4 regions of the Ruegeria sp. HKCCD7181 genome follow, and region 2 is predicted to be linked to each of the others. Evidence: riboswitches for the same ligand, from Rfam matches in the RefSeq annotation. Region 2 holds a riboswitch; each other region holds the start of a gene.
What was found. A riboswitch is a leader RNA that binds a small molecule or an ion and turns the genes downstream of it on or off. The one in region 2 is predicted to bind cobalamin.
Positions count from the first base shown of each region.

Region 1: linked by a shared signal. The riboswitch ahead of AC2TCY_RS17845 (hypothetical protein) and the one ahead of AC2TCY_RS10405 (energy-coupling factor ABC transporter permease) in region 2 are both predicted to bind cobalamin.
Region 3: linked by a shared signal. The riboswitch ahead of AC2TCY_RS06420 (DUF1636 family protein) and the one ahead of AC2TCY_RS10405 (energy-coupling factor ABC transporter permease) in region 2 are both predicted to bind cobalamin.
Region 4: linked by a shared signal. The riboswitch ahead of AC2TCY_RS06490 (CbtB domain-containing protein) and the one ahead of AC2TCY_RS10405 (energy-coupling factor ABC transporter permease) in region 2 are both predicted to bind cobalamin.

Region 1 is NZ_JBWVBC010000010.1:46,191-53,278, reverse strand. It holds gene recR (recombination mediator RecR) at 1-505, opposite strand, end outside; gene AC2TCY_RS17860 (YbaB/EbfC family nucleoid-associated protein) at 570-914, opposite strand; gene AC2TCY_RS17855 (DNA polymerase III subunit gamma/tau) at 1,068-2,825, opposite strand; gene AC2TCY_RS17850 (protein-tyrosine phosphatase family protein) at 2,964-3,467, shown strand; gene AC2TCY_RS17845 (hypothetical protein) at 3,469-3,876, opposite strand; cobalamin riboswitch at 3,969-4,191, opposite strand; gene AC2TCY_RS17840 (alpha/beta hydrolase family protein) at 4,357-5,217, shown strand; gene rsgA (ribosome small subunit-dependent GTPase A) at 5,247-6,275, opposite strand; RNA gene ffs (signal recognition particle sRNA small type) at 6,457-6,555, opposite strand; gene AC2TCY_RS17825 (bifunctional 2',3'-cyclic-nucleotide 2'-phosphodiesterase/3'-nucleotidase) at 6,595-7,088, opposite strand, start outside.
Region 2 is NZ_JBWVBC010000004.1:270,061-277,148, forward strand. It holds gene AC2TCY_RS10400 (adenylate/guanylate cyclase domain-containing protein) at 1-1,135, shown strand, start outside; gene AC2TCY_RS10405 (energy-coupling factor ABC transporter permease) at 1,448-2,131, opposite strand; cobalamin riboswitch at 2,209-2,421, opposite strand; gene AC2TCY_RS10410 (L,D-transpeptidase) at 2,636-3,298, shown strand; gene AC2TCY_RS10415 (hypothetical protein) at 3,348-3,620, opposite strand; gene AC2TCY_RS10420 (heavy metal translocating P-type ATPase) at 3,804-6,158, shown strand; gene AC2TCY_RS10425 (MerR family transcriptional regulator) at 6,337-6,765, shown strand; gene AC2TCY_RS10430 (hypothetical protein) at 7,042-7,088, shown strand, end outside.
Region 3 is NZ_JBWVBC010000002.1:575,640-582,727, reverse strand. It holds gene cobN (cobaltochelatase subunit CobN) at 1-689, opposite strand, end outside; gene cobW (cobalamin biosynthesis protein CobW) at 696-1,751, opposite strand; gene AC2TCY_RS06420 (DUF1636 family protein) at 1,755-2,138, opposite strand; cobalamin riboswitch at 2,222-2,426, opposite strand; gene AC2TCY_RS06415 (NAD(P)-dependent oxidoreductase) at 2,574-3,530, shown strand; gene AC2TCY_RS06410 (hypothetical protein) at 3,424-3,993, opposite strand; tRNA gene AC2TCY_RS06405 (tRNA-Cys) at 4,340-4,413, opposite strand; gene AC2TCY_RS06400 (protein-L-isoaspartate O-methyltransferase family protein) at 4,651-5,304, shown strand; gene AC2TCY_RS06395 (TolC family outer membrane protein) at 5,400-6,818, shown strand; gene AC2TCY_RS06390 (hypothetical protein) at 6,893-7,088, shown strand, end outside.
Region 4 is NZ_JBWVBC010000002.1:590,093-597,180, reverse strand. It holds gene AC2TCY_RS06515 (thiamine pyrophosphate-binding protein) at 1-30, opposite strand, end outside; gene AC2TCY_RS06510 (DUF302 domain-containing protein) at 110-568, opposite strand; gene AC2TCY_RS06505 (DUF1636 family protein) at 719-1,063, shown strand; gene AC2TCY_RS06500 (hypothetical protein) at 1,060-1,554, opposite strand; gene AC2TCY_RS06495 (CbtA family protein) at 1,617-2,315, opposite strand; gene AC2TCY_RS06490 (CbtB domain-containing protein) at 2,320-2,490, opposite strand; cobalamin riboswitch at 2,527-2,732, opposite strand; gene cobF (precorrin-6A synthase (deacetylating)) at 2,776-3,519, opposite strand; gene cobA (uroporphyrinogen-III C-methyltransferase) at 3,512-4,240, opposite strand; gene AC2TCY_RS06475 (cobyrinic acid a,c-diamide synthase CobB) at 4,237-5,559, opposite strand; gene cobM (precorrin-4 C(11)-methyltransferase) at 5,546-6,340, opposite strand; gene AC2TCY_RS06465 (cobalamin biosynthesis protein) at 6,337-6,705, opposite strand; gene cbiE (precorrin-6y C5,15-methyltransferase (decarboxylating) subunit CbiE) at 6,702-7,088, opposite strand, start outside.

The DNA of each region.
Region 1 (7,088 bases), on a different contig from region 2:
GTGAGGTCAGGCGGACCTGCCCCTCCAACTGATCGGCGATATAGTGGGCTGTGGTCTGGCCGTCGACGGTGGCGTTCAGGGCGAGGATGATCTCGGTGATCCCCTCGGTGGTCACGCGATCCTTGAGGCGGGGAATGCGCAGCTCGTCCGGGCCAACCCCATCCAAGGCGGACAGTGTGCCGCCCAGAACGTGATAGCGGCCTTTGAAGACCCCTGCGCGCTCCATCGCCCAGAGGTCGGCGACGTCCTCGACCACGCATAGCTCTCCGGTTGCGCGGGCTTCGCTGTCGCAGATGTCACAGATATCGGTAGTGCCCACGTTGCCGCAATTCAGGCATTCGCGGGCGGTCGCGGCCACTTGCTGCATTGCGTCCGACAGGGGCGTCAGCAACAAGGCGCGCTTGCGGATCAGGTGCAGGACTGCGCGGCGAGCCGAGCGGGGGCCGAGGCCCGGCAGCTTGGCCATCAGGTCGATCAGAATGTCGATGTCGCTGTTTGAACTCAACGCTCGCGCTCCTGCAAAAGGGCCGGGCTCTTGCGCCCGGCCAATGATCCGTCAGGAGTGTGTATCAGAACGGCAGCTTGATGTCTTTCGGCAAGCCCATGCTTTCGGTCAGCCGACCCATCTCTTCCTGCGAGCGCTCGGCAGCCTTGGACTGAGCGTCTTTGATGGCGGCCAGGATCAGGTCTTCAACCACTTCCTTATCGTCGCCGTTGAAGATGGACGGGTCGATGTCCAGACCTTTCAACTCGCCTTTCGCCGTTGCGGTGGCCTTTACCAGACCTGCGCCGGATTCGCCGACAACCGTCATGTTGGCCAGCTCTTCCTGCATTTCGGTCATCTTGGTCTGCAGATCTTGCGCGGATTTCATCATCTTGGCCATATCGCCCAATCCGCCGAGTCCTTTGAGCATCGGTAATCTCCTGTAAATCGGTTTGTCGACTAAATACGGACGCCAACAGCGCGGCACAAGGGGCCAGAGTTGCTCCCGCCTGTCGTCACGGTCTTTTTCGGGCCCTGTCATCTCGTAGGGTCCGGCAGGGTTTCCAGTTTTCGGGGTGACGGATCAGTCTTCTTCGAACGGGTCCCACTCGTCTTCAACCTCGGGCAATGCCTCGGTCTCAACTTTGGCTGCACGTTGTTCTGGCGTTTCGATCTTAGTGATCTTGGCTTTAGGGAAATGAGCGAAAACCGCCTGCACCAACGGATGTTCCTTGGCCTCGTTTTTCAGCGCTTCTTCGGCCGCGTTCTCTTTTTCATAGATAGTCTCACCGCCGCCTTCATTTACAACCGTCACGGCCCACCGATTGCCCGTCCACCTTTGCATTGCAGATCCAAGCCGCTGGGCCAAGTTGGCCGAGGCGCGCTCGGTGGGCTGAAACTCGATCCGGCCGGGCTGGTAGGCCGCCAGTCTGAGATAGCTTTTGACCTCTTCCAGCAAAACGCCATCTCTGTTTGCGCGGATCAACTCGACCACGTGATCGAAGGTCGGATAGCGCGCCAGCGCGGCCTGAACGTCCTGTGCCAGCGCCGCCGTAGGTCCGCCACCGTTTCCTGTTGTCGTCGCGGCATAGGCAGGTTGCGTCGAGGCTTGCGACGCGGGTGCGGCAGTCCCTGGAATTGCAACCCCGCCGCCGGGACCTCCATTCGGTGGCGGAGGTGTATCTTGAAGGCGTTTCAGCAGTTCCTGCGGACTTGGCAAATCAGCGACGTGGGTCAGCCGGATGACCGCCATTTCCGCAGCCATCATTGCGTTTGGCGCTGCGGACACTTCTTCGAGCGCTTTGAGCAACATCTGCCACATCCGCGTCAGAACGCGCATCGGCAGAGCCTCGGCCATCTGCTGCCCCCGGGCACGTTCGTCGGGGGAAACCGTAGGGTCTTCGGCGGCGTCGGGAGTGATCTTTACGACAGAGACCCAGTGAGTGATCTCAGCCAGATCGCGCAAGACCGCAAGGGGATCGGCCCCTTCGGCATATTGGGCACCGAGTTCGGTCAAGGCTCCAGCCGCATCTCCGCGCAGGATCATGTCCATCAAATCCAGCACCCGGCCCCGATCCGCCAATCCCAGCATGGCGCGTACCTGATCGGCACTGGTCTCGCCTGCGCCGTGTGAAATGGCCTGATCCAGCAACGAGGTCGCGTCGCGCGCAGATCCTTCAGCGGCGCGGGTGATCAGCGCCAGCGCATCTTCGGCGATCTGTGCGTTTTCCGACGCAGCTATTTTGCGCAGCAGGCCGAGCATTTCCTCGGGTTCGATGCGCCGCAGGTCAAAGCGCTGACACCGAGACAGAACCGTTACCGGGACCTTGCGAATCTCTGTGGTTGCAAAGATGAACTTCACATGTTCCGGGGGTTCTTCCAGCGTTTTGAGCAGCGCGTTAAAGGCGCTGGTCGACAGCATGTGAACTTCGTCGATGATATAGATCTTGTAGCGCGCACTGGCGGCACGGTAGCGGACGCTGTCGATGATCTCGCGGATGTCATTCACACCGGTACGGCTGGCGGCGTCCATTTCCATCACGTCGACATGGCGGCCTTCCATGATCGCTACGCAGTGTTCGCACTGGCCACAGGGTTCAGTTGTGGGGCCGCCATTTCCGTCCGGGCCGATGCAGTTCATGCCCTTGGCAATAATTCGCGCCGTTGTGGTTTTACCGGTGCCACGAATACCGGTCATGATGAAGGCCTGTGCGATCCGATCCGCCTCGAACGCGTTTTTCAGCGTGCGCACCATCGCATCCTGGCCAACCAGGTCGGCAAAGGTTTCGGGGCGATATTTGCGGGCGAGAACCTGATAGGCGGGGCTGGGCGTGTCGGTCATGTCTGCTCTGGCGGATTCGAGTTATGCGGCAGCGTAGAGCGCGCTGCCCTCCGCGTCCACCGCAGGTCTGAACGAATTTTGTTTTGGATGTTGGTACGACGGTATAGAACTTGCGGGCACAGCAAATCAGGGGGATCGATGCCGCAGTTTGGAGTTCACACTTTGCAGGTCGGCGGTGGTTCGCTTGCACTGTCACCTATGCCGGGCCGGGGCGGGTTTTATTTGGCCGATCTGAAGGTGATCAGAGGCTGGGCACCGGATGTTGTACTCTCAATGACTACTGCGGCTGAGATGGGGCAGGAAGGTGCGGGGAATTTCGGGCAGGACCTGACGGAACGCGGGATCGAATGGATCCATTTGCCCATCGAGGATTTTGGATCACCGCCGCCTGAAATAACCGAGCGATGGGCCGAGGTCAGCGCAAGAGTTCTGACGACTCTGTCAAATAAAGGCCGGGTTCTGGTGCATTGCCGCGGTGGATGTGGTCGGTCAGGGATGGTGGTTTTGCGTTTGATGGTGGAATGCGGTGAAGCATCAGAGGCGGCTTTGTCCCGGCTCCGTGAAATTCGCCCCTGCGCCGTCGAGACCGACGGGCAGATGCGCTGGGCCATGGGAAAGGCCCGCGCGCATTCTTTGAAATAGGTCAAACTGCCGCGAAAGACTCGGCCCGAGCCGGTTGGCTTGGCGCAAGCGCTACGGCCTCCAGCAACGCGCAAGGCGGGCTGCTGATCGCCTGAGAAGGAAGGGACGTAATTTCCGTGCCAAACATCAGCTCGGCATAGTCGTCCAACGTGTCAGAACCGATCTCGGGGTCTGCGCCGCAATAGACCCGCACCTGATCAGGCCGGGCGCGAAAGCGGGCGGTGCATCCCTTTAGGCAATGCGTCAGGTCGGTGTTGCCCTCGATTTCGAACTCGCGCGTGGTCGCAGGACCTGCGGTCGCTACGGCCTGCACCATTGCACGTGCCATACGGGCAAGTGCGGGGCAGGTTTTGCCCGTGTGCTGGCAAATAGTCGCGGTGAATTGATGTGTGTCAGTCTTCCAGATCATGCTGCGCCCTCCGCGCGCGGGACGAAGGGTGAGAGATAAGGAAAGGAAGCCTCAGAGCTGCCAAACCCTGCCCGGACACCCCGCCCGAGTTTCGGTTTTAGTTTCCGATGGCAGGTCTCCTGACTTGCGGGTCGTTGCTTTGCCGACCTTCCCAACCTTTCGGTCAGTGGTGTTTTGGCATCGCTCGCCGCTTACAGTTGCGGGGGCAGTCGCGGAATTAGTCCGTACCGGGTCAACCGGGTTGGACCGCACCGTGTTCCCTTTTCATCCCGGCCCTTGTTGGAGGGCGCGGAAACCATCACGCAATCGCTAGCGGTTGCGGTGTGACCGAGTCAAGCAGATTGGACATTCATTTGCTCGCTCCATTGCTTCGGCACGGCAAGTGGACGTTTGGTCAACCAAGTCCTGCCTTGACTCGAAACGACAGATAGGGCCGATTGAGGAGGTGAACTGATCGGTTCAGTTGCGACTGGAGAAGAGATGTTAGACGCTCGGCAAACGGTTCTTACCGAGAATATTCGGTTCCCTTCGGCGGCGGCAATGCTGTCGGGCCGCTTGTACCTGCCGGTGTCCGAACCGCAGACAGTCGTTGTTCTGAACAGCGCAACCGGGGTGCCGCGAGACTACTATCAGCATTTCGCCCAATGGCTTGCAGCTGAACAAGGTATGGCCTGCCTGACATATGATTATCGGGATTTCGGCCATTCCCTTGAGGGGCGATTGAAGGACTCAGCGGTCACAATGGCAGATTGGGCCTTGGTCGACATGCCCGCTGCCCGTGCCGAGATGCGGCGACGGTTCCCAAATTCGCAGCATTGGACAATCGGTCATTCGGTTGGCGGAATGCTCGGCCCCGTGCAGCCGGATATAGACGCGATCGACCGGATGATCTGTGTCTGTTCGGGCTTGGTCACGCTGTCGGATCATCCGTGGCCTTACCGCGGGCTTGCCGGATTGTTCTGGTACGGCCACGCGCCTTTGGTCGTGCGCATGATGGGATATTTGCCAGGTAGAGCGCTTGGCTTCGGTTCAGACTTGCCTCCTCAGGTCTACTGGCAATGGCGCAAGTGGTGCACCTCACTAAAAAGCTATGTGCCTGAGGTTGGTACCAGCCTACCGATGGCAAATTGGTCTCGGGCTAGCGGACCGGTTGACCTATTCGCGTTCACTGACGATCAAATGGTTCCACCTGATGCGGTTTGGAGACTGGCCGATCTATACGGACCGGACGCGAAACGTCACCTGATTGACCCTCAAGACTTCGGACTGAGCGGTATTGGCCATATAGGTGTTTTTTCACGTAAAAACGCGACAGTCTGGCCCCGTTTGATCGAAAGGTGAGGGACGCCAAAACCTGGCGCCCCCTCCTGTCAGAATTCGGTGCGCGAAGACTTTCCGCGTGTCACACTCCGCACCATTTTTCCGAATGCTTTATCGCGCGCACGGGCTTGCGCCACGGATTCGGAATTACGCATGTCCTCTCGCCGCAGTTTGCGCCACCGGTCCAGCCGGTCAGGACTCAGAGCACCTTCATTAATTGCGAACAGGACAGCGCAGCCCGGTTCGCTGTGGTGTCTGCAATCGGAGAAGCGGCACTCCTGGGCCAGCTCAACGATGTCTGCAAAGACCTCGTTCACACCTTCCTTGGCGTCCAGTAACCGCAGCGCGCGCATTCCCGGGGTATCGATTAGCCATCCACCGTTTTTCATTCGGTGCAGGGCTCTTGCGGTCGTTGTGTGCCGACCGCGCGCATCGTCCTCGCGGATGCCAGCAGTTGCGTCCTGCGATCCGGTCATGGCATTTGCGAGTGTCGTTTTACCTACGCCGGAAGAGCCGACCAAAGCAGCCGTCTGACCAGACGGGCACCAATCCAGAACGCGCTGTACGTCTTGCGCGTCCAGCGCGTTCACCGGCAGGACGGTCAGAAATGTAGATGTGGCCTGGGCCTGGTTCACATATTGCTCTGGGTCTTTGATGGTATCCGCTTTGGTCAATACGATGACTGGGAAACATCCCGCCTGATGGGCCAGCGCGAGATAGCGTTCCAAGCGGGCGAGGTTGAAATCCGCGTTGCAGGAACTGACGATGAACAGAACATCCACATTGGCGGCGATCAATTGCGCGTCGACCCCGGTTCCGGCAGCGCGGCGTTTTAGCAGGCTGCGACGGTCCAGCAAACGTTTAACTCGGTATTGTGGGTCGCAAAGCACCCAGTCACCAACGGCAAATTCACCAGTCAGGCGATCTCCGGTCAGCAATGGTATTTCGACGCCAGAACATTGTCCGATCAACCGATCACGGTGAACGGCTGTCACGCGGAGAGGAATCAATTTTGGGTCGACCGCGTGTTGCGCGGCAAAATGAGAGGACCATCCAAGGTCCGAAAGGGTAAGAGACATTGGTCTGCCTGTGTTCAGAATCAACAAGCCTTGCGGATGGCGGGCGCGTATCCACTGGCAATGTGTTCAGGCAGTCGGGATGATGGCTAAGATCAGAACCGCGTTGCCTGAAGGGCCATTGCTACAATCATAAAAGCCCTCCTGCGGCTGTGGGGTTCAGGTTGGCACCTTTTCAGGCACTAAGTGAGAGGTTGGACATCGACCCAAGCGGGGCTCGTTGTGGCTGCTTCCTTCCGGACCTGACCAGGTTGGCGAGGCGCTCGCCCGCGCCAACCTCTCGATGATGGATATAGGTGTGTGAAGCGGAAATGACAACCCGTCAGAGCGTCAGTTCAATCTGGAGAAATCCCGCAGAGTTCAAGCCATGTATATGAGGAGTATAAGCAGACAATTCGTCAAGATGCGCCTCGGCACCTGGGCCGGTCTCCAGCATGGCACTGGCTCCACCAAGCGGGGAGAGGCTGAACGGGTTTGGCGTGCGCTCCAAAGGATCGCTCGGCAGCTTTCCGGCTAGGTAATCCCGCAGAATGTCCTGAATAAGCAGAGTCGGCAATTTGATCGGCTGCATCTGTCCGGCCATTGGAAAGTTCCCGCCGCCATTTGCCCGGTAATTGTTTAGCGCGGCGACAAATCTCTGGCTGTCGGTGACAGGACGGCCTTCCAATGTCAGATTGCGGATGCGTGAGGCGGAGAGATCGGCCACACCGCCGGCGGCTGCATACCGGGGCGGCTGGGACAGGTCGATCTGATAGTTCAGCCCGTGAAGCACATCAAAATTGTGACCCGCCCGACCAGGATTTATCAAAGTGTCGC
Region 2 (7,088 bases):
TGGTTGGCGCGTTGCTACGGTCATTCCGGAAGCAGCGTTCCTGTCAGGTATCGATAAAACGTTGGTGCGCCTGATTTACGTTCTTGTTGGAGTCGTTATTGGGGCCATCGGTTTGGCTATCTGGCTTGTCAGGCGGGTTGTATCGACACCATTGGCGGATATCGTCGAAGATCTGAACAAGGTCGAACGCTTTGACATCGAGCAGATTTCAAGCCGCCCGTCCAGATTGTCGGAACTTGCCAACCTTTCTGCCGCGACTGCAAACATGGCTGCCGGTCTTTCTGCTTTCCGCAAATACGTACCCACTGACCTTGTACGGACCTTGGTTTCAGAAGGCATCAACACTCAGCCCGGCGGGGAGATGAAACAGATATCGGTTTTGTTTTGTGACGTTGCCGGTTTTACAGGTCTGTCCGAAAGGCTTGGACCCCAGATTGTAGAACTGATGGAGCCTTTCTTTGACGCCGCTTCGTCTGCCATCGCTCGTAACAACGGTACGATCGACAAGTTTATGGGCGACGCTGTCATGGCGTTCTGGGGCGCTCCGCGACAGGATTCCAATCACGCCGAGAACGCTTGTCGCGCCGCGCTGGATCTCGTCGCTGCGGTTGCAGAAACCGATATCAGGGACGATACGGGAAGCGCTTTACGCGTGCGCATTGGACTGAACAGTGGCGAGGCGCTGGTCGGAAACATCGGCTCTGAGCAGCGGCTAAACTACACGGCAATCGGTGATGTTGTGAACGTTGCCAGCCGCTTGGAAGGCGCTAACAAAGCATATGACACATCGATCCTGATTGGCCCGGAAACCCGGCGGGCGGCGGGCGACGCGGTTATCGCGAGGGAATTGGACACCCTGGCTGTTTTTGGGCGCTCCGGTGGCCTCGTTATTTTTGAGTTGATCGCGATGGCCGATAGTTTCGACAAGTCTCACACCTGGATTGAGCTCTATGAAGAGGGGCTAACCTACTATCGGAACAGAAAATTTGAACAGGCGATCTCTGCATTTGAGGCGGCTGAAAATGAGCGTGGTGGAGATCTTGCCTCTGCGGTCATGAAAAGGCGCGCATCCGCCTTCCTGGATGCGCCTCCGCCGGACGACTGGATGGGCGTCGCGATCGCCGACACGAAGTGACCCAGCGAAGATCAGGTCTCATTTTGGCGCCCGGATGATGGCGATGCTAGCCGCTCGTTCGACCGCCGTAGCTGGGAAAAAGCGGTTTAAATCCGCCATCTCCGCTTGTCACGGCCAGAACTTGGTTGTGTAAGCACTTCCGGGGTTTTCATCCGACGCTTACAGATAAGATTCCAGGGCTGTGAGCTTTGGGTTCTAGAATTATCGAAGCCGCAGTATTAGCGCATCGAGGTAAAGGTTGTGCCCAACCACTACGGGAGTTGAATACACAACCTTAGACGGCGCTTGCATCCGCGCCGCCGTTTTCTGAGGTCAAGCTTGAGCAGCGTTGTAAAGGCGCGGAGTCACAAGGCCTGTGCCGTTCAGTCCGCGAGCAGCTTTGGCCGCTGCCAGCACCGCCAGATCAACCAGTGGCTCGATGATGATGACAAGCATATAAGCACCACCGAAAGTCAGCACAGAGGCCATGGTCTCAGCGCCGAACCCCTGGCCATAGAAAGCCCAGAAAGCGACCCAGGCAACCACTCCGCCCTGATAGGCGCTGCTCAGCGCCAAAGCCTGACTGTACTTCAGATCAACATAGGCGGTACCCGGCGCGATGATACGCTTGGCCAGCGCCTGTAGCGCGAACAGGGGTACCAGCAACGTCGTCAGGTTGATGAAGTATTGCGGCAAATCGAACGGAGCAAAGAAAACGCCCTGAATCAGAAGCCCGGCTGCTAGGCCAAACGCCGCCGGTGCCGCACCCAACAGCAGGAACAGGGTGGAGCCGAGGATGAAATGGACTTCGGAAACACCAACTGGAAAATGCGGCAGGATCTCGAAAAATAGAAAAACACCAATTGTGGCGAGTGCGGAGCGCATGGCAAAAGACGCAAGACCATTTGCCCGCAGTGTGCTGAAGGTCTCCTTGGCGGCGTATGTGGCAGCCCCGGCGGCAGTTGCGTAAGACAGCACAATTTTGGCACCGTTTACGATGCCCGGTTCGATATGCATAAGTTCTCTCCCTGCCGCCTCACCCGGCGGCTGTTCAGGTCGCACCGGCAATTGATGCCGGCAATTAAGGTTTGGGCATCGCCCGATGTTAAACGGCAGGTCTCCTGACTCGCGGGTTACTGCTAAACCAACCTTCCCGGCCCGGTTTGGGGTCAGTGGTCTTTTGGCGTCGCTCTCCGCTCACAGTTGCGGGGGCAGTTACGGATTTGACACGTTTGGATGCGCCGCACCGTATTCCCTTTTAATCCCTTCGATTTTAGCCGCTGGGAACCGTAAACGAGAAACGGCTACAACGGACACATTGCTCCTGTCAATGAGGCCAGAGCTTCAGTTGTCGACTAAATTTAAAGGGGCAAAATAGGTGCAAATTAACCCATAGTCGGTCCGAAATTTTAAATGCTGCCGGAAGCCTCTTGATACTCTGGGCGCCAGAGGCGTTAAACTTCGCCAGTGGTTGCTGGAGCGAGTAGCCAGCCCGCCATGATTGGAGATCAGGATCGGAAAATGCTGACGAGACGCCATTTCATCCAGACGAGCACTGCACTGTTTTCGGCTTCGGTATCCAGCCCGGTTGTGGCCAATACCTGGCCAACCGTTTCGCAAAAGGCGGCCTGGGACGCCGCGGTTACCCCACCGGGTTACAATCCGGCCACGTCCAACCCTTGGGGGGTGCATGAGCGTTTCTTGCCGCGTCGGGTTGTTGCAAATGATGGGCTTGTAGCTGGTGACATCCACGTGGACGCTGTTGCACGCTACCTTTACCATATCGAACAGGGCGGTACGGCGATGCGCTATGGCGTTGCCATTGCGCGCGGAGATTTATACGAACCTGGTACTTATGACATCCGCCGAAAGGTGAAATGGCCCCATTGGACGCCAACGGCTTCGATGATTGAGCGCAATCCGGAATACGCGCAGTACAGGAATGGTATGGAGCCGGGCCCGAACAATGCACTTGGTTCCCGAGCGTTCTACCTATTCGTCGGTAACCGCGATACTTACTTAAGGATTCACGGCACACCGCAACCCAAGAGCATTGGAGGTCGCGCGAGTTCTGGATGCGTCCGCATGATTATGGCCCATATCAACGATCTCTATCCAAATGTTAAAACCGGCTCGACGGCTTACCTGTATTCTGCCGAAAACAGAGTTAGCGCGCGGACTTAAACGACAACAACACTAGGGCAGCGTCAGCAATCCATGACCAGCGTGAATGTCAGGCTTCACGCGCAACGCAGATCGGACCGCCGTTAGTTGCGCGCAAAGGTAACAGGGTTGTTTCCACAGGACCGCGGTGTTCGTACCAAAAACAATTGTCCTGCGGCGAAAGACGCGCGGACGCCAAATCCTGTCCGGGTGCGGCCAACGCCTCAACCGATTCAGGGATTTTTCCAATCTTGGTGGTTGAAGCACCTGTTCCGGACAATTGAGCGGAGCATCCAGCCGTGACTGAAAGCATCACTATGATGGTCGCAAATTGTTTCTGCATGCGGACAGTCCGTCTTTGATCTTGATTCGTTTATAAAAAGGTCGCATCCGCCGGGATCAGTCGCAAGCCGCGATGGGCTTTCTCGCGAATGGAGGCTGTTCAAAAAAATCGAAATTGTTCTTGAACCTCTAGTTGCTGCAGGTCCTATCTACTGAAGACCACAAAGAGTCGTGAGGTCCATTCATGCCATCCGATAGCAGCCTTCCCGATAACACTCGTGCTGATGTCCAAGATACTTGCCGGAACCAACAGTGCTGCGGCGGCGGGGCAGGCGAGGATGTCGTGCAGTCCGGATCAGCGCCTATAAATGGGAGAAGTTTTCAAGTCTCGGGTCTGGACTGCGCTGAAGAAGTGGCAATCCTGAACCGGGTTGTGGGTCCGAAAGTTGGCGGAACAGAACATATCGTATTTGATGTCATCAATGGCCGGATGACTTTGCTCGAGAGTGCCGGCAATATCTCGAACGACGAGGTCATGCAGTTGGTCGCTGGCACTGGGATGAGTGCAAAGCCCTGGAACGACGACGATGCAGCCCAGATTCAGGCGGCGCATATTGCCCGCCAGCGGCGGTTCACCGCTCTCAGCGGTGGGTTTTGGGCAGCGGGATTCACGTGGCACATCTTCGAGACTGGTATGGGCGGAGTATTTGGTCTGTTCTCGGGGCATGCGGATGTAATGATGCCATTGCCCGAGGTAGCCTTGTTTGCGGTCGCAATCCTGTTCGGTGTCTGGCTCGTGGCGCCCAAGGCTTGGTCTTCACTGCGACGGCTCTCGCCTGACATGAACCTGTTGATGGTGGTGGCTGTCTGTGGCGCAATTGGTCTTGGCGAATATTTCGAAGCGGCAACGGTTGCCTTCTTCTTTTCGCTTTCGCTCTACCTGGAAAGCTGGAGCGTTGGTCGTGCGCGCAATGCGGTGTCAGCGCTTCTGGATCTGGCACCGCCCACAGCACGTGTTATTCGCCCCGATGGCCGCGAAGTGACAATTCCCGCGGCAGAGGTTGCTATCGGCGAACACTTCATTGTGCGCGGAGGCGACCGAGTTCCGCTTGATGGCGAAGTTATCGACGGTACCGGGGCTGTCGATCAGGCTCCGATTACCGGCGAAAGTGCACCAGTCCCCAAGGAGAAAGGCGACGAGGTATATGCCGGCACCATAAATGGCGAAGGCACACTCAAAGTGCGTGCATCAAAAACCGCGTCTGACACCGTACTGGCCAAGATCATCCGCATGGTCGGCGATGCGCAAGCCCGCCGTGCACCAGTCGAGCAATGGGTTACGAAGTTTGCTCGCGTCTATACGCCTATCGTTATGATCCTTGCAGTTGCCATTGCCCTGATCCCGCCGCTTGTCTTGGGAGCATCATGGGGCTTCTGGCTTTACAACGCGCTTGTTCTTTTGGTCATCGCTTGTCCGTGTGCGTTGGTGATCTCTACACCGGTTTCCATCGTTTCGGCGTTGACCGCATCGGCCCGGGTCGGGGTGCTGATCAAGGGCGGGGCCTATATCGAAGCGCCCGGCCGCACTACGGCTCTGGCAATGGACAAGACCGGGACAATTACGATGGGCGAACCCGAAGTGGCGCATATCTATCCTTTGGGAGGTTCGTCCGAGGTTGACTTGCTGAGCAGAGCGGCCAGCCTCGAGGTGCGGTCCTCGCATCCGCTGGCACGCGCCATCCTGACAAGAGCCGAGGTAGAAGGTATTTCCGTGTCCGCGGCAGATGACACCCGCACTGTGCCCGGCCGAGGCCTCGAAGGCCGTTTGGATGGCCTTTCAATTTGGCTCGGCTCCGATCGTTTTGCTATCGAAAAAGGACATGGCCACGAAATCCCATCAGATCTGCGTCACCGTTTGGAAAGCGCCGGTAGCACGCTTGTAGTTGTTGGCGATGAGGCTGGGATCGTCGGCATCCTAGAGATACGAGACCGAATTCGACCCGAGGTCAGAGGCATCGTGGCGCAGCTTCATGCACGGGGCGTGACGTCAATCATCATGCTTACAGGCGATAACGAGCGCACAGCGCTGGCGGTAGCGGCAGAGGTCGGTATCGATGAAGTGCGCGCCGAGCTTTTGCCCGAAGATAAGGTTATGGCGATTGAAGGGCTGGCTGCACGCCATGAGATGGTTGCCATGATCGGTGACGGTGTAAACGATGCACCGGCAATGGCGCGGTCGCACTATGCCATCGCCATGGGAGCAATTGGCTCTGACGCGGCGATTGAAACGGCGGACATTGCTTTAATGACAGACGACATTGGCAAAGTTCCATGGCTCATTGACCATTCTCGTCGAACCATGGCGGTCATTCGGCAGAACATCGGGTTTTCACTGGCGACAAAGGCGTTGTTTGTTGTGCTGGCCGGGTTTGGTGTGGCATCGATGTGGGGCGCCATTGCTGCAGATGTCGGTGTTTCCCTGCTTGTCGTTGCCAATGCCCTGCGGCTCTTAAAAACTGGCAATGGTCTGGCTGAACTGACGGATGCTCACGTGGCTGGTGCTCAAACCGCCCAAAACACGTTAGTTCACGGTCGATGAAAATGGGAAAACAGTGCGAGGGCCGCCAGATTGACAAGACTCGGCTGGCTACCAACGATGCAGGATCCTATTGCGACCGGAAATGTGTCGGGAGATCAAGGGTTTTTCGTTAGTCCGTTTCCCTTGCGGGTATTTGCCATAAATCCTACAGAAGCTGTAACTTTGAATGGAGGCGCACTTGCTCACAATTGGCACCCTTGGGAAAAAGACAGGGACCAAGGTACAGACGATACGCTATTACGAGCAGATCGGACTGATGCCCGAGCCGGGAAGAACCGAAGGCGGCCAGCGGCGTTATAGCAATACCGATCTGGACCGTCTGGCATTTATCCGGCATGCACGTCAGCTGGGCTTTTCGCTTGAGGCGATCCGCGAACTACTGGATCTGTCCGACGAACCAAATCGTCCGTGCGACGAAGCCGACAGTATTGCGCGTCGACAGCTGAAGCAGGTTGAGCAAAGACTGGAGCGCCTCGAAGCGCTACGCACCGAACTGAAACGTATGGTCCACGAGTGTAGCGGCGGGAACACTGCCGAGTGTCGTGTTCTCGAGGTCTTGCGGGACCATTCCGAGTGTCTGACTAACCACGATGAAATAGGTGCCTGACTTCCAAGCACAGTTTAAAAAACCTAAAAAACTATTGATCCTAAAGTCGCTGGAACAATTACCTATCTCTCCTAAACGATTCGAGGAGAGACTATTGCTTGCCAAAGACCCTCTGTTAGCCACTACGCCTCTTTTGGATTTTGAGGCGTTATCGATTGCAAGTCTCATTGCAGACCGCTGCTGACTTTATCGATGCTTTTTCCGGCATTGGATGGCTCTACGCGTTCGGGTCCTCCGCTCAGGGAAGCTCATAGCGCGTTGCGATTGCGCAATCGCATGAAGATGCAACATGACTTTGGCGGGATCGATGCAAATGTCGAACT
Region 3 (7,088 bases), on a different contig from region 2:
CGTGCACGCAGGCACCGTATCAGGGCGGCAACGGGTGCAGTGTCGGCAGACGTCAGGTAGGCGCGATAGAAAGTAACCAAGACGCATTTGGCGTCACCCGTAAGCGCGGTTTCCGCTGGAACTACCCCGCGATCCGGGCACCACGCGCCGCAATCGGGCAAGGTTTTTGCGCCCATCACCGGTCCGGCGTAAAGCCCAGCCGCCAACGCCAACTGCGCAAGCGCCGCTTGTGCCGCAACTTCTCCTCCTGTGTCACACAGGTGCGCAAGTCTTCGTAGGGTCGAGACAGGCAAGGTGGAATACTCGTCCAGCCGTGTATCCTCGCGCCCGTCGGCTGGTAGCACGGCCAGAGCAATGCCTTTGGCCTGCGCTAGCGCCAGAACTTGCTGTAAGCCGTATGCCCAATAGGGGACACCGCCGATGAGACGGATCAGGATACCCCTGGCGCCTTCAAGCGTTTGCTCGACATAGGTGTCAACAGACAAGGGGTGCTTCAACGCTGTCAGGTTGGCCAACCGCATCGTCGGCATCCGACCATCAGGTCCCCCGCCGCGATGCCAGCCTGCCGCGAAAGCACCGAGGTCGCTGTCGGAAAAGGACAAAACCACCAGATCCGCCGGGCTCTGACCCAGGTCGGTTGGGGTTTCTGTCTCTTCTAACCCGTGGCTTTCGCGGAAGACGACGTGCATTTTCTTTTACACAGCAGCTTCGGTGACACCGACAAGGATATCGCGAATCGCGACCTCGTTGATGTCGTCATGCTCGGCAATCACCACCAGACGCGAGCGACGCTCTTCACTAGTTTTCCAGGGGCGGTCATACTGATGGCGAACGCGGGCGCCAACAGCCTGAACCAGCAGGCGCATAGGTTTGCCGGAAACAGCAGCGTAACCTTTGACGCGTAGGATGTTCAGTTCATTGGCAAGACGCTCGATATTGGCAACCAGATTGGCGGGATCGGTTTGTTCGGGCAGTTCAACCACGATGCTTTCGAAATCGTCGTGTTCATGGTCATCATGATCGTCGTGATGCGACGGACGAGCGTCCATGTCATCCTCAGCGGCCGCCTCAAGCCCCAGTACAACCCGGACATCCACGGCACCTTCGGCAACCTCGACAACCGGCAGAGGGCGAGGGGCCTCGGCGGCAATGATCTCTTTGGCTTTGGCTACGCCTTCGGGGCCCGCAAGATCTGGTTTTGTCAGCAGAATGATATCTGCGCAGGAAATCTGATCCTCGAACACTTCGGAGAGGGGTGTTTCGTGATCGATCGAGTCGTCGGCCAAGCGCTGGGCGTCTACAGCTTCGACATTCGGCGCAAAGCGACCGGCTGCAACAGCTTCGGCATCGGCCAGGGCGATTACACCATCCACGGTAATTTTCGAGCGGATATCGGGCCAGTCGAACGCTTTCAGCAGCGGTTTCGGCAGCGCCAGCCCAGAGGTTTCGATCAGGATATGATCGGGGCGCGGCTCCAGTGCCATCAGGGCCTCGATGGTTGGAATGAAATCGTCGGCCACGGTACAGCAGATGCAGCCGTTGGCCAGTTCCATTATGTTTTCCGCCGGGCAGTCCGGGATAGCGCAGGATTTCAGGATGTCGCCGTCGACGCCAACATCGCCGAACTCATTGACCACCACCGCCAGACGCTTGCCTTGCGGGTTCTGCATCAGGTGGCGGATCAGGGTGGTTTTACCCGAGCCCAGAAAGCCGGTGATAACGGTGACGGGGAGTTTTTCGAGGTTGCTCATTCATCAGGCTCCAATCGGGGGAATACGGGCCGCACAGTTCTTGCGGAAATGTTCAGGACGTTCGCGCCACTTCACCAGGCCATCTTCGGTGGCCAGATATTTGGTTGCGCCTTCGACGATGATTTCGACATCGTTGGCTTCGTTCAAGTTTTCATAGACAAAAGTCCAGCGCGCGGGCCCACCGCGCAAGACGATCGAGCAGCCCTGGTCGCAGTTCGACAGACACTCGACAGGTTTCAAAGTGATGCCCTCGGGCCACTCGACACCAGCCAGAGCCTTGTGCAACAGCGCTCCGGGTCGCTGTGCGTCGTCTTCGACCGGCTCACCGCGTCGACAGGTTGTGCAGACCAGCAGTTCGACTGATGCGGTCTCGTTCAAGTCTCTCATCCCCCCAAACCTCTCGTGGGGGACGGGGTCTCATGCGGGCCACGTGTCTCGACATGGACCCGACACCGGAACACCCCGTCCGGTTTCTACTTCGGGTGTTGGCAGGTCTCCCGGCTTGCAGATGTCAGGGTGATTACCCTGTCGGATGTCCCGCCTTCCCGGCCTGCAGGCCAGTGGCATTGGGCACCCTCTCCGGTCACGGTCGCGGGGGCGGCTGCGTTTGACGGTAGACCGCTGACGCATTCCCTTTTCATCCATAAAATGGACACCAACGGAAGCGACATGCGGTACGGGCGGGCGCCTTGTCAAGCGAGTCGCGTGCATCTTGTGCATAAGGGGGTAAAAAGCGACGTGACGGCGTCGCTGGGCGGCATGACGCGCCGTGGATGGATGTGGTGCCATGAACTGCTGAACTCGAATGGGGAGTACTTATAAATGAAAGTTGGTTTTATCGGCTTGGGGAATGTGGGTGGTAAGCTCTCGGGTTCACTGCTGCGCAACGGGGTCGATCTCACGGTGCATGACCTGAACTCGGATCTGGTTTCAGGTGCTGTAGCCAAAGGGGCAAAGGCCGCAGACGGGCCAGCCCAGTTGATGCGCGACTGTGATGCCGTCATCACCTGCTTGCCTTCTCCAGCCGCATCTGATGCGGTCATGCAAGAGATGCTACCCGAAGTCGGTCCGGGCAAAATCTGGATGGAAATGTCCACAACCGACGAAGCCGAAGTCAAACGTCTGGGTGCCCAAGTGATCGCGCGTGGCGGTGCGGCGGTTGACTGCCCCGTTTCTGGAGGGTGTCACAGGGCAGCAACCGGCAATATATCGATCTTCGCGGGTTGTGATCGCGATACGTTCGAGCAAATTTTGCCATTTCTGACAACGATGGGTCGGCGCATTCTGCATACGGGAGACCTCGGTTCGGCCTCAGTTCTGAAGGTGCTTACCAACTATCTGGCCACTGCCAACCTCATCACCTGCGCCGAAGCGCTGGTCACGGCCAAGGCCGCGGGGATGGACCTGAGTACGACATATGAGGCGATCAAGATTTCCTCGGGAACCTCTTTCGTGCACGAAACGGAAAGCCAGGTCATCCTGAACGGTTCGCGCGATATTTCCTTTACTATGGACCTTGTGAAAAAAGATATTGGCCTATTTCAGGACGTCGCGGACCGCGCTGGGGTGCCGTTGGAAATTAATCCGGTAATGATCAAGATATTCGAGGATGGAATAGCGCGGTTTGGTGAACGGGAACTGTCGCCCAACATCATCAAACGATTGGAAGAAGTTACTGGTTTGGACGTACGCGCACCTGGTTTCCCGCCTGAGATGCTGGATGATGAACCCGAAGAGCCAGGGTATGAGGTAATCCCGAATAACAGGGTGACTTATTAACCGTGTAATGCTCTGCCCGGATGCCGGTAATCCATAGACCAACATATGTGGGCCGCTGTATTGAATGTAGCGGCCGCACAATCTGAGCAGGTTGATTCAGGAGGGATACCCGCACATTCACTCCCTTGTCCGCAAGTTCCGTCAAAAACTGCCTGCGTCCGCTATGCGAGCTAGCGCCCTTAATGCCTGCCGCGCAAAATTTGGCAAACAGATTCACAATCGTCTGAGGGCTGAACCCGCCACGCTTTGCACTGAAGAACAATGGAGCGTCAGGTTTGCTAACGTGGCGTGGATAGGTGTTTGCGTAGACAGTAAGAGCTTTGCTCAGCCTTTTGCTGACGAGAACGGTGCCAGCTTCATCACCCATGGTTTGTGCCGCCGCAAGAAAAACTGTGTCACGAGGTTCACCGTTGCCATCAAAAACATCACTAACCTTCAATCCTGCAATCTCACACGCGCGCAGGCCAGCAAAGAAGCTGAATGCGAAAATGGCGCGGTTGCGAGCGCTGTAGCGGTGCGCATCAATGACGGCATATGGCCTGCGGCTTTACGACGCCCGTGGCGCGGCAGCCACGAGGCTTGTGCGGCGGGTCTATCACTCTCACAGATTGCAGGATGCATGGGGTGGTCTCTACGCACTGCTGCGGTAATGATTGAGCGTTACGCGCAGGTTTCGCCGGGTGAAACTGACGACGTTTTGACGCTTCTAAGTGAGGCCAAAGAGAGCAATGCGTGAATAGAATTGTAAAATGGATTGTAAAATGCGCTACGGCAGAAATTGCCAATGCTTCTAACCCATTGAAAAGTAGTGGAGGCGAGTACCGGAATCGAACCGGTGTACACGGATTTGCAATCCGCTGCGTCACCACTCCGCCAACTCGCCTTTTCAAGTAAAATCAATTACTTAACGTGGTGTGATAGGCGTTCTAACAGCTTTCGCAAAGAACGTCCAGAGGGTAGGTTGCAAAACCATCATGGCCAAGTGGTTCTGCCAAGTGTTTCCGCCGGTGAAATCGACTGCACAGTTTTGCCGCGGCATGATTCAGTTCATGGCCCGTTGCCGCAGGGAATTGGATGTGGCACAAGCTCGTCAGACTTGGGAATATGGAAGAGCGATCATATGACAGATTTCGCAGCTCGGCGCCTTACGATGGTTGATACGCAAATTCGTCCCTCGGACGTGACAAAATTCCCCATAATTGATGCGATGCTATCCGTTGAGCGAGAGAAATTTGTGCCGGATACACAGCGCGAAGCAGCTTATGCCGGAGACCTGATGGAATTAGGCGAGGGCCGCTGCCTGCTGGAGCCGCGGACCCTGGCAAAAATGCTGGATGTGCTGAACATCTCCGGCGATGAAATGGTGTTGGATATCGCTCCGGCCTTTGGGTATTCGACCGCTGTTGCAGCCCGTATGGCGCAGCTGGTGGTTGGGGTTGAAGACGACGATTCCCTGGCGTCAGAGGCGCAGACTGTCCTGATGGAATCGGACGTAGACAACGCCATCATTCACACCGGTCCGCTGGATCAGGGCGCCGCCGAGCATGGACCTTATGATGTGATAATGATTCAGGGCGGGGTCGAGCGTCTGCCCGACACCTTGCTGGATCAGTTGAAAGAACACGGAAGGATCGCATGCCTGTTTATGGAGGGCGAGTTGGGAACCGTTCGGGTTGGTCGCAAATCAGGCGGGCGCGTCACCTGGCGCTATTCATTTAACGCCAGCGCTCCGGTCTTGCCTGCATTTTGCGCCGAGTGTGCATTTTCGCTATAGTGCCGTATTAGATTTTTTTGGCGCCTTGATTACTTGAAAGTAAGGGCGCAAAGTGCCTGTGAGGCAGTAAAAAAATAAATTTGAGAGGGTTTGAGATGCGTGGGACAGCACGAGGTAAGCTGGCCAAAGCCTTTGTGGTGGCAGCCGGATTGGCGATTAGCGTTTTGCCCGGGAGGCCTGTTTGGGCCGATAATCTGACCGATGCTTTCATTGGAGCGTACAACACAAGCGGCTTGCTTGAACAGAACCGCGCGCTTTTGCGAGCTGCTGACGAAGATGTGGCAATTGCGCTTTCTGCATTGCGCCCGATCATAAACTGGACCGTTCAGGTCAGCGATAATTACAACAAGAGGAGAGTTGGCACCGTTGTTTCAACAACCAGGCCAACGAACTTCTTTTCCGGCCTTACGCTCAGCCAACTGATTTATGACGGTGGTTTTTCGGTCCTTGGCAAGCAATCGGCGCAGGAAACTGTGCTGTCCACCCGCCAAACCCTGCTTGATATCGAACAACAGGTTCTGATCCGCGCGGCAAATGCCTACTTGGGTGTGCTGCTGCAGGAAGAAACCGTGGCAATCCGGCTGAACAACGTGGATGTATCCGCGGAGGAACTCCGGGCTTCTCAGGATCGGTTTGAAGTTGGCGAAGTCACACGTACAGACGTGGCGTTGTCCGAAGCCCAGCTGGCCAGCTCGCAAGCGGATTTGGCTGTGGCACGCGGTAATCTGAGTATCGCACAGGCAGAATATGTAAATGCGGTCGGCAAAACACCGGGGCGGACCGCAGGTCAGCCCAGCTTACCCAACCTTCCGCGATCCGAGGGCGAAGCCGTCAGCTTAGCGCAGCGCAATCACCCCGCCATTCTTTCGGCGCAACATCAGGTGCGAGCGCTGGATTTGGTCGTTCAGCAACAGCGTGCGAATCTGGGCCCCAATGTCAGTCTGAATGCTGATGCCGGGATCACCGAAAGCTACGACAATGATGACTACATTAACGACGCGCGGATCTCGTTGAACTTCAACCAGCCGATTTATTCGGGCGGTGGCCTGGCCGCCGCAGTGCGTCGAGCAATGGCAACACGCGATGCATCCCGCGCAAATCTTTTGAATGTTCAGAAGAATATAACTCAAGGGGTGGCCGATCGTTATGCCGCTTACCAAGCCGCTACCGCCAGCCTGAGGGCTTCGACGGAACGGGTTCGGGCGTCGCAGGTCGCCTTTGACGGTATTCGGGAAGAAGCGACTTTGGGTGCACGAACCACGCTGGATGTTCTGAATGCTCAGCAGGATTTGCTGGATGCACAGTTGGCCGAAGTGGCATCGCGGACCGAGCGGTCTCGGGCAGCCTATGAACTGTTGCAGGCGCAAGGTTTGCTGACAGCGGAACGTCTGGGGCTTGCGGTGCAAATCTATGACCCGACACTGTATTACAACCTTGTTAAAAAGGCTCCGTCCCAGGTCAGCAAGCAGAGCCGCGATCTGGATCGGGTGCTCAAGGCCTTGCGTCGCGACTAAGTAGCATTACTACCGGTTGTTAGCTTTGACAGGATTGGCTACACTTGTGCCAAGGCTGAGAGCGGTAGAAAAAAATGTCAGATAGTCTCGTCAATACAGATGCTGAGGACGTTCTGTCTTCGATCAAACGTTTGGTCAACGAAGATGGGCGTGAAGAATCGGAGTTTATTTTTATTCCGACGCCACCGGCGCCAAAACCCGGCAGACTGGTTCTGACCGATGCCTTGCGTGTCGGTGACGAGCCATTGCTCGGGGATAAACCCTCACCGT
Region 4 (7,088 bases), on a different contig from region 2:
ATCCGCGGCGCGGGGAGAAGGATCCTGCATCAGTCATGCTCCGAAGTGTTTATTGGCAAGCAGATTGCGGAGGACGCCCCCGGACGCAAGGTGGTTCACGCCAGTGTGACTATTTGACTGCGGATTCGGCCACGGCCTGAAACTTGGCGTCCAGCTCGTTGGCAATTTCGGCCAGAGCCTGCCCGCCTTCTGCCGCATAGGGTGCAAAGACAAAGCTGGGCGTTTTGTAAGACAGGGTGGCGTTTCCGTCCTCATTCTCGGTCACGTAGAACCGGATCGGAGCTTCGATCATCGCAGCGGTGGAGGTTTCCAAAACGCGCACAGCGTAATCATTGTTGAAAGCACCGATCACGCGGTTGCCCGGTATGGCGATGCCACGGGCCGCTGCTGCCTTGGTGGGACCAGCCTGCGTGACAACGATCAGGCCGTTTTCCTTCACAGCAGTCTTGGTGTCGTCCACCAACTGTTCATAGGTTTTTTCGGTCGGATAGACGGCCCATCCGGCCAATGGCTCTTCAGCCAAGGCGGGCAAGGCCAGCATGCAAAAGACGGGTATGAGTGCTTTCATCGCTACGCCTCCTATGGTTCGGGTGCGCGATTGTTGCCAGACTTTGCTGTGTGGCGCACTCACATTCTTGTGCGTGAAAGCGCGGCCGAGGCTTGCACCGCAGAACCGAAACACGCAAAAAACGCGCAGATGCATCGATGTGAGGCCGAGTTGAACAAGATTCGTTTGCTGATCTGTGAAAGCTGCGCTGGCACGCGCGATCGCGGTGCCGAACGTCAGGCCGTACAAGCGGCACTGACCAAGTCAGGCCTGGAGGATCGGGTCCAGATCAGTGCCCATGCCTGCTTCAGTGGCTGCGAAACGCCAACGGCTCTGGCATTGCAGGGGCAAGGGATCGCCTCATACGTTTTTACAGGAATTGATGTCGTTGCGGATGCAGAAGACATCGCGGCGACATGTCAGACGATTTTGAACAGCCCGTCCGGCTGGATTGACGACGCCCGACCATGCGGACGCCTTCGAATGTGTCTGCGTGCACGCATTCCGGCGTTTTAGTCGACCTGAACCGTAACTGCCGTACTGACCGGCACGTTATCAACCATCAGCGGGCTGTGGCTGTTGGCGTTCAACGAGACAGAAACCTCGACCTCACCCTTAGGCAGATCAGAGATATGCATCCAGTTGCCGTATAGCCGCGCCAGTTTTTCGCCATTGATATAAACGTGAGCGTGACCTTCACCTTCTTTGTCAGCCGCCGATGCGTTTTCCGGCGAGAACCGGAAGTTCTGAGGCATGACGTGCAAGTTCCATCCTGCCATGGGGTCCTGGATCACCGCGATCTCCAGACCGGGTGCGTTCGGGCCGGCTGGCAGATTAACAGCAGTGGAATGGTCGTGGGCCATCGCTTCGGCTTGGCCGCCGCCGTGATGAGAAGGATCGGAATGGTCATGGCCGTCGAAAGTGACGCCATTGGCCGCGGCCAGTACAAACCCTGCGCCTCCGCCAAAGACCAGACCAATTGCAAACAGAGCAAGTGAGCGGGACATTTCTTATCCTTGAAAAACAAAAGCCCGCCGGGATTGTCCCGACGGGCATTATTTGAGGCTGATCAAGCGTTCGCTTCAGCGTGCTTAGATTCTTTCTGCCAAAAGTACCCGGCGAAAGAACCAACAAGAACCCACGCGACCAAACCTATACCAAAGGCACGGGCTGCAAACAGGGCACCGATTTCCGTTGGCACAGGACCGGTGAAGACATCAGGTTCCGGTGCACCGATCACATGCGGGGCCATCAGCAGAGCGGCCGCGACCACGTAACTGATGAGGTTGCCTCCAAAGGCGATCAGCCACATGGCAACGCTGGCTGCAGCCACTGTCGCGAACCACCAGACTTGGCGGGCATAGACGTCGGCAGCCGCAACACCGGGAACTTCCGGTGCCAGTGTAAAGCCAGGTGCCATATGGAAGGCTATGAAACCCGCGAGGCCCCAAAGCACTCCAGTTCGGCCATCGATTTTATGTCCCAGACCTTCTGTCACCGACATCACGGCAATCAGCACGAGCGCATAACCGGTATAGGTCAGCATGGTGAAGATCACGCTCAGCGCGTCGCGGGTCAGGTCCGAGAACATGCCCGGCAATTCGGGATGGGCAGACACTGCCTCGGCCCCGAAATGCACCAGCTCTCCTGATTCATACAGTTCGGCGTGCAACAGAACAGGTTGCACAAACGCAAGCTGCAGCAAGGCGGCAATCAGCCCCGCTGCAGCACCAGCGAACAACGCGCTGGTCAGAATGCGACTGAACATTGTCTCAGTGGCAGGGGAAGCCGGTTGCGTGGCGTACGTCATGTGCCGCGTCATGCAGCGCAGCCGCCTGAACGTGGCCGGTCAGGGTGATGATGCCCAGACCCAGCGCAACAGCGAACAGAGCCGAGAGTACACCTGTGCGTGCGACTGATGCCGTTTGAGTTTGTGTTGTCATTTCTTGTCCTCCAATGCCGCCGCACCCGACGGCCGGTGTTTCTACGTTCGCCTGGCAGGTCTCCTGGCTCGCGGGTCAGTGCCTCTGTTCGCCTTCCCCCCAAGATCGGGAGTGGCTGGTTGAACAGGGCTCACCGCTTACAGTCGCGGGGGCGGCTTTGGATTTGACCTGCGCGCAGGCCGCACCAAATTCCCTCTTAGCATCCGGATGACTCCGGCAGGACCAGACGTTTTCATTTAGCCGCGATAAGCCCGTGCACGCAATGACCAATTGCGACGTTTTCGGTCAGTTCTCGCGCTTTTTCAGCAAATAGATATCCATGATCCAGCCATGCGCAGCCCTGTGCCGAGCGCGACTGGCCAGAATCTCTTCACATACATCATTCAAAGGGCCATGGATCAGGATTTCCTCTTTCATTCCCACGTAAGCCCCCCACCAAATGAAGTATTCCGCCATCTCGAGGCTTTGAAAAGAGCACTCGCCGTCCAACATAACCGCTACGGTTGACGCCGCCTTGGGCCAGCCTTCGTCGCGCAATCGGCGTCCGGTCGTCACGACATAGGGCGCGCCGATGTCGTTGATCGGTATTGCGTGGGCGGCCGTCAGCGCTTGCAATGCCGTTATACCTGGAATCACACGCGTTTTCGGCTGCGGGTTCAGCCGCGAGGCAATCCGAAGCGAGCTGTCGTAAAGCGAAGGATCGCCCCAAATCAATAACGCAACGGTGTGCGCTTCGGGATGGGCGTCAATCACTTCACTCCATCGCCGCGCGATGGCGTCATGCCATTCATCCACTCCGCGCAGGTATCCGTCTTCGGCCCGCCGTTGAGGGATGTCAAAATAGGCAATCTTTGGTTGCGTGTCCGCCACATGCGCGATGATTTGCTCGCGAATTCCGGCCAGATCGGCTTTGTTATCACCTTTGCGGGGGATCAGAATCAGATCAGCCGCTCGAATCGCCTGCGCGCCCTGATAGGTCACGTGATCGGGATTACCGGTACCAACACCGACGAGGTTCAGTTCAATCATCGCCGAACTCCGCCAGCGGTCCATACAGGATCAGAGCAGGGGCGGTTCCGATCTCTGCTGCCAGCTTCTCTGACAGGGCGCCGATTGTGGAACGGTGCAAAGCCTGATCAGGGGTCGAAACCGACTCGGCCATAAGAGCAGGCGTATCCAACGACAGACCGTGCGCATGCAGAGCTTCGACCAGCAGCGGAAAAGTACGCTTACCCATGAAAACAACCGTTGTCGCGCCGGAATCGGCCAATGCGGGAAGGTTGAGGTCTTTAGGTAACTTGCCGCTGACATCATGGCCGGTGACAAACTGCACACGCCGTGCGGTCAGGCGACGGGTTAGGGGAATGCCTGCTGCAGCAGCTGCGGCAACTGCCGAGGGAATACCGGGAATGATCTCATATTCGATCCCGGCGTCGCGCAGCGCGACAAGTTCTTCTTCCAGACGCCCGAACATGCCGCCATCACCGGATTTGAGGCGCACCACATGCTGTCCGGTTTGTGCATATTCCACGAGCAAACGGCTGACATGATCCTGCTTGGGCGAAGGACGGCCGGCGCGTTTGCCCACGCCCACCAGATCGGCGTCCGCGCGTGCATGGGTCAGGATTGGGCCGCTGCTCAGGTCGTCGAACAATACCGCGTCGGCTTTTTGCATCCGGTCCACGGCTTTGAGTGTAAGCAACTCCGGATCGCCGGGACCCGAGCCGATGAATGAGACGAAGCCGCTCATGCCGATGCCTCTGCGATCAAGTGAAAAAACGTGCCGGTGACGTTGCCCCGTTGCGAGCCCGTCTGCGGGCCTTCTGCCCCTTCGGCATCAAAAACGCGTGCAAGCGGCGCGTCCGGCTGCTCAACAATCGACGAATAATGAAACTCATGACCGCGCATCGCCGTTCCGGCCGCAAAACCCGGCATCGGCGCCAGCAGTTCCGCCCGACGATAACCAAGGTTGAACTTGCGCTTTTCATACGAAGTCACCAACCCCAACAGGCCAGCCATCTGGTGTGCGGTCCCTTCCTTGTCAATCAGGACCTCGCCCAACGCCATATATCCACCGCACTCACCGTGTACGGGCAGTGTTTCAGCGTGCTTTCGTAGGCCGGTCAGGAACTTGTCGGCAGCCGCCAAAGTTCCCGCATGCAGTTCCGGGTATCCGCCAGGCAGCCAGACCAGATCTGCATCTTCGGCAGGTGCTTGGTCAGCCAAAGGGGAAAATGGCAGGATCTCCGCCCCTGCGGCACTCCAACCTTCCAGAAGGTGCGGGTAGGTAAAGGAAAACGCCGCATCCCGCGCGAGGGCAATTCGCTGAGCCGGAGGGCGCGGCAGCGCGGCAGACGATGGCCCAATTGGGCCTGAGGAAGCCGCACCCTTGATCGCCTCAAGATCTACGTGTTCGCGCAAAAAAGCGGCGTATCCGGCGATCGCATTTTCCAGATCTGGATGCTCGACCGCTTGGATAAGCCCCAGATGCCTTTCGGGCAGGGTCAAGTCGCCGCGCCGGGGCAGAACGCCCAGAACCGGCATGCCAGCACGTTCCATGCCCAGCCGGGTCAGGCGTTCATGCCTTGGGCTTGCACAGCGGTTCAGGATCACACCGGCAAACGGCAGGTCTGGGTTATACATGCGGAACCCCAGCGCTGTTGCCGCCGCAGATTGCGCCTGACCGCCCACATCCAGCACCAGAACCACCGGCCAGCCCATGCGCAATGCAGTCTCGGCGCTGGACCCGTGGCCCAACTCTCCGGGCTTGGCAACGCCGTCAAACAGGCCCATCGAACCTTCTGCGATGACGATGTCTGCCCCTTCGGCTTGGGTCGAAATCGCACTCAGCAAGGGCTCATTCATTGCCCAGCTGTCCAGATTGAACGAGGCCCGCCCCGCTGCCGCCCTGTGAAAGGCGGGATCAATGTAATCCGGTCCGCTTTTGAAGGGTTGCACGGTCATGCCGTCCTCAGCCAGTGCCCGTAGCAATCCCAGCATAACGGTGGTTTTTCCGGTGCCCGACGAGGGCGCGGAGATTAATAAGCCCGGAGGGTTAGTCATCGCCATGGCTCCAGCTCGACCACGGGCTGTCGGCGCTTTGCGGGCGGTAACGGCGGTCGTAGGTTTTGGAATACAGGCAGCTTTCGTCAAACCCTTCACCGGCCAGCGCTGGGCCGACCAAGATCAGCGCGGTGCGCGAAATGCTCTCGTCCAATCCGTCTTTTAGCGTCTCCAGCGTCGCGCGAATGATCTGCTCATCCGGCCAGCTGGCACGGTAGACAACGGCCACCGGGCAGTCTGCGCCATAGGCTGGGGTCAGGTCAGCGATGACCTTGTCCAGATTGCCGATCGAAAGGTGGATGGCCAAAGTTGCCCCGGTCCGTGCGAAATTCTCCAAAGTCTCGCCTTCAGGCATTGACGAGGCGCGACCCGGTGTCCGGGTCAGGATCACCGACTGCGCCAAACCAGGCAAGGTCAGTTCTGTGCCAAGTGCGGCGGCTGCAGCGGCGAACGACGGCACGCCGGGGGTGACGCTGACTGGTATGCCCATCTCTTTCAGGCGGCGGATCTGTTCGCCCATCGCCGACCAGACAGACAGGTCACCTGAATGCAGCCGCGCCACATCCTGACCCGCTTTGTGCGCGGCTTCGATTTCGGCCATGATCTGATCCAGGTCCATCGGTGCCGTATTCACGATCTTTGCGCCTTCGGGGCAGTGGTTCAGAATCTCCTCGGGCACCAGAGACCCAGCATACAGGCATACCGGACAAGAGGTGATGATATCCCGTCCGCGCAGGGTCAGAAGGTCGGCAGCGCCCGGTCCGGCGCCGATGAAATGAACGGTCATGATTGTCCTCCGATGGCGACGGCGCAAGTGGCAAGCCGGTCGTCCGAGATTTGTCTGGGAGAGATCAGCCGCGCACCGGGTCCGGCGGCGGCAAGGGCGGATGCTTCTGCCACACTGCCAGTGCCATATGTGGCGCGGCTACGGGGCGAGCAGGTGAGGGTACGCTGTCCGGTTAGATCGTTGGTTTGAACGAAGTGCAGGGGCAAGCGAGCGGTCTCGGCGAATTCGGCAAGCGCCGGGTGTCCCTTTTTGTCAGCGGCTGTTGCCAGTGCTTCAATGTGTTGACCTACAGATGCCAGATGGAATGCGGCACGCAGGCTGTCCGCAGTTGCGGCGGAGGAAAATCCGATACCGGCCACGATCATAGTATCACGCTCCATTGCACCACCGGATATGCGGATTTCCAGCCACGCCGGGGACCAAGGGGGCCTGCTTGCGCCAGTTCGATACGCAGCATGTCCCCGCCCAGTTTCGCGTGCCACTCTGAAAGCAGAGATTCGCTTTCCAATGTAACGGCGTTGGCGACCAGACGGGTGCCAGGAGGCAGATTTTCGTGCAGCCAGCTCAGGAGTTCGGTGCTTAATCCACCGCCGATGAAAACTACGTCCGGCCGGGGTAGACCAACCAAGCCTTCAGGCGCTGTGCCGTGCACCACGTCCAGCCGGTCCTGCCCCAGAGAGTCCGCATTGCGCCGGATACGCTCCGCGCGGTCCGCGCGCGGTTCAATCGTGGTGGCGGTCAGCGTCGG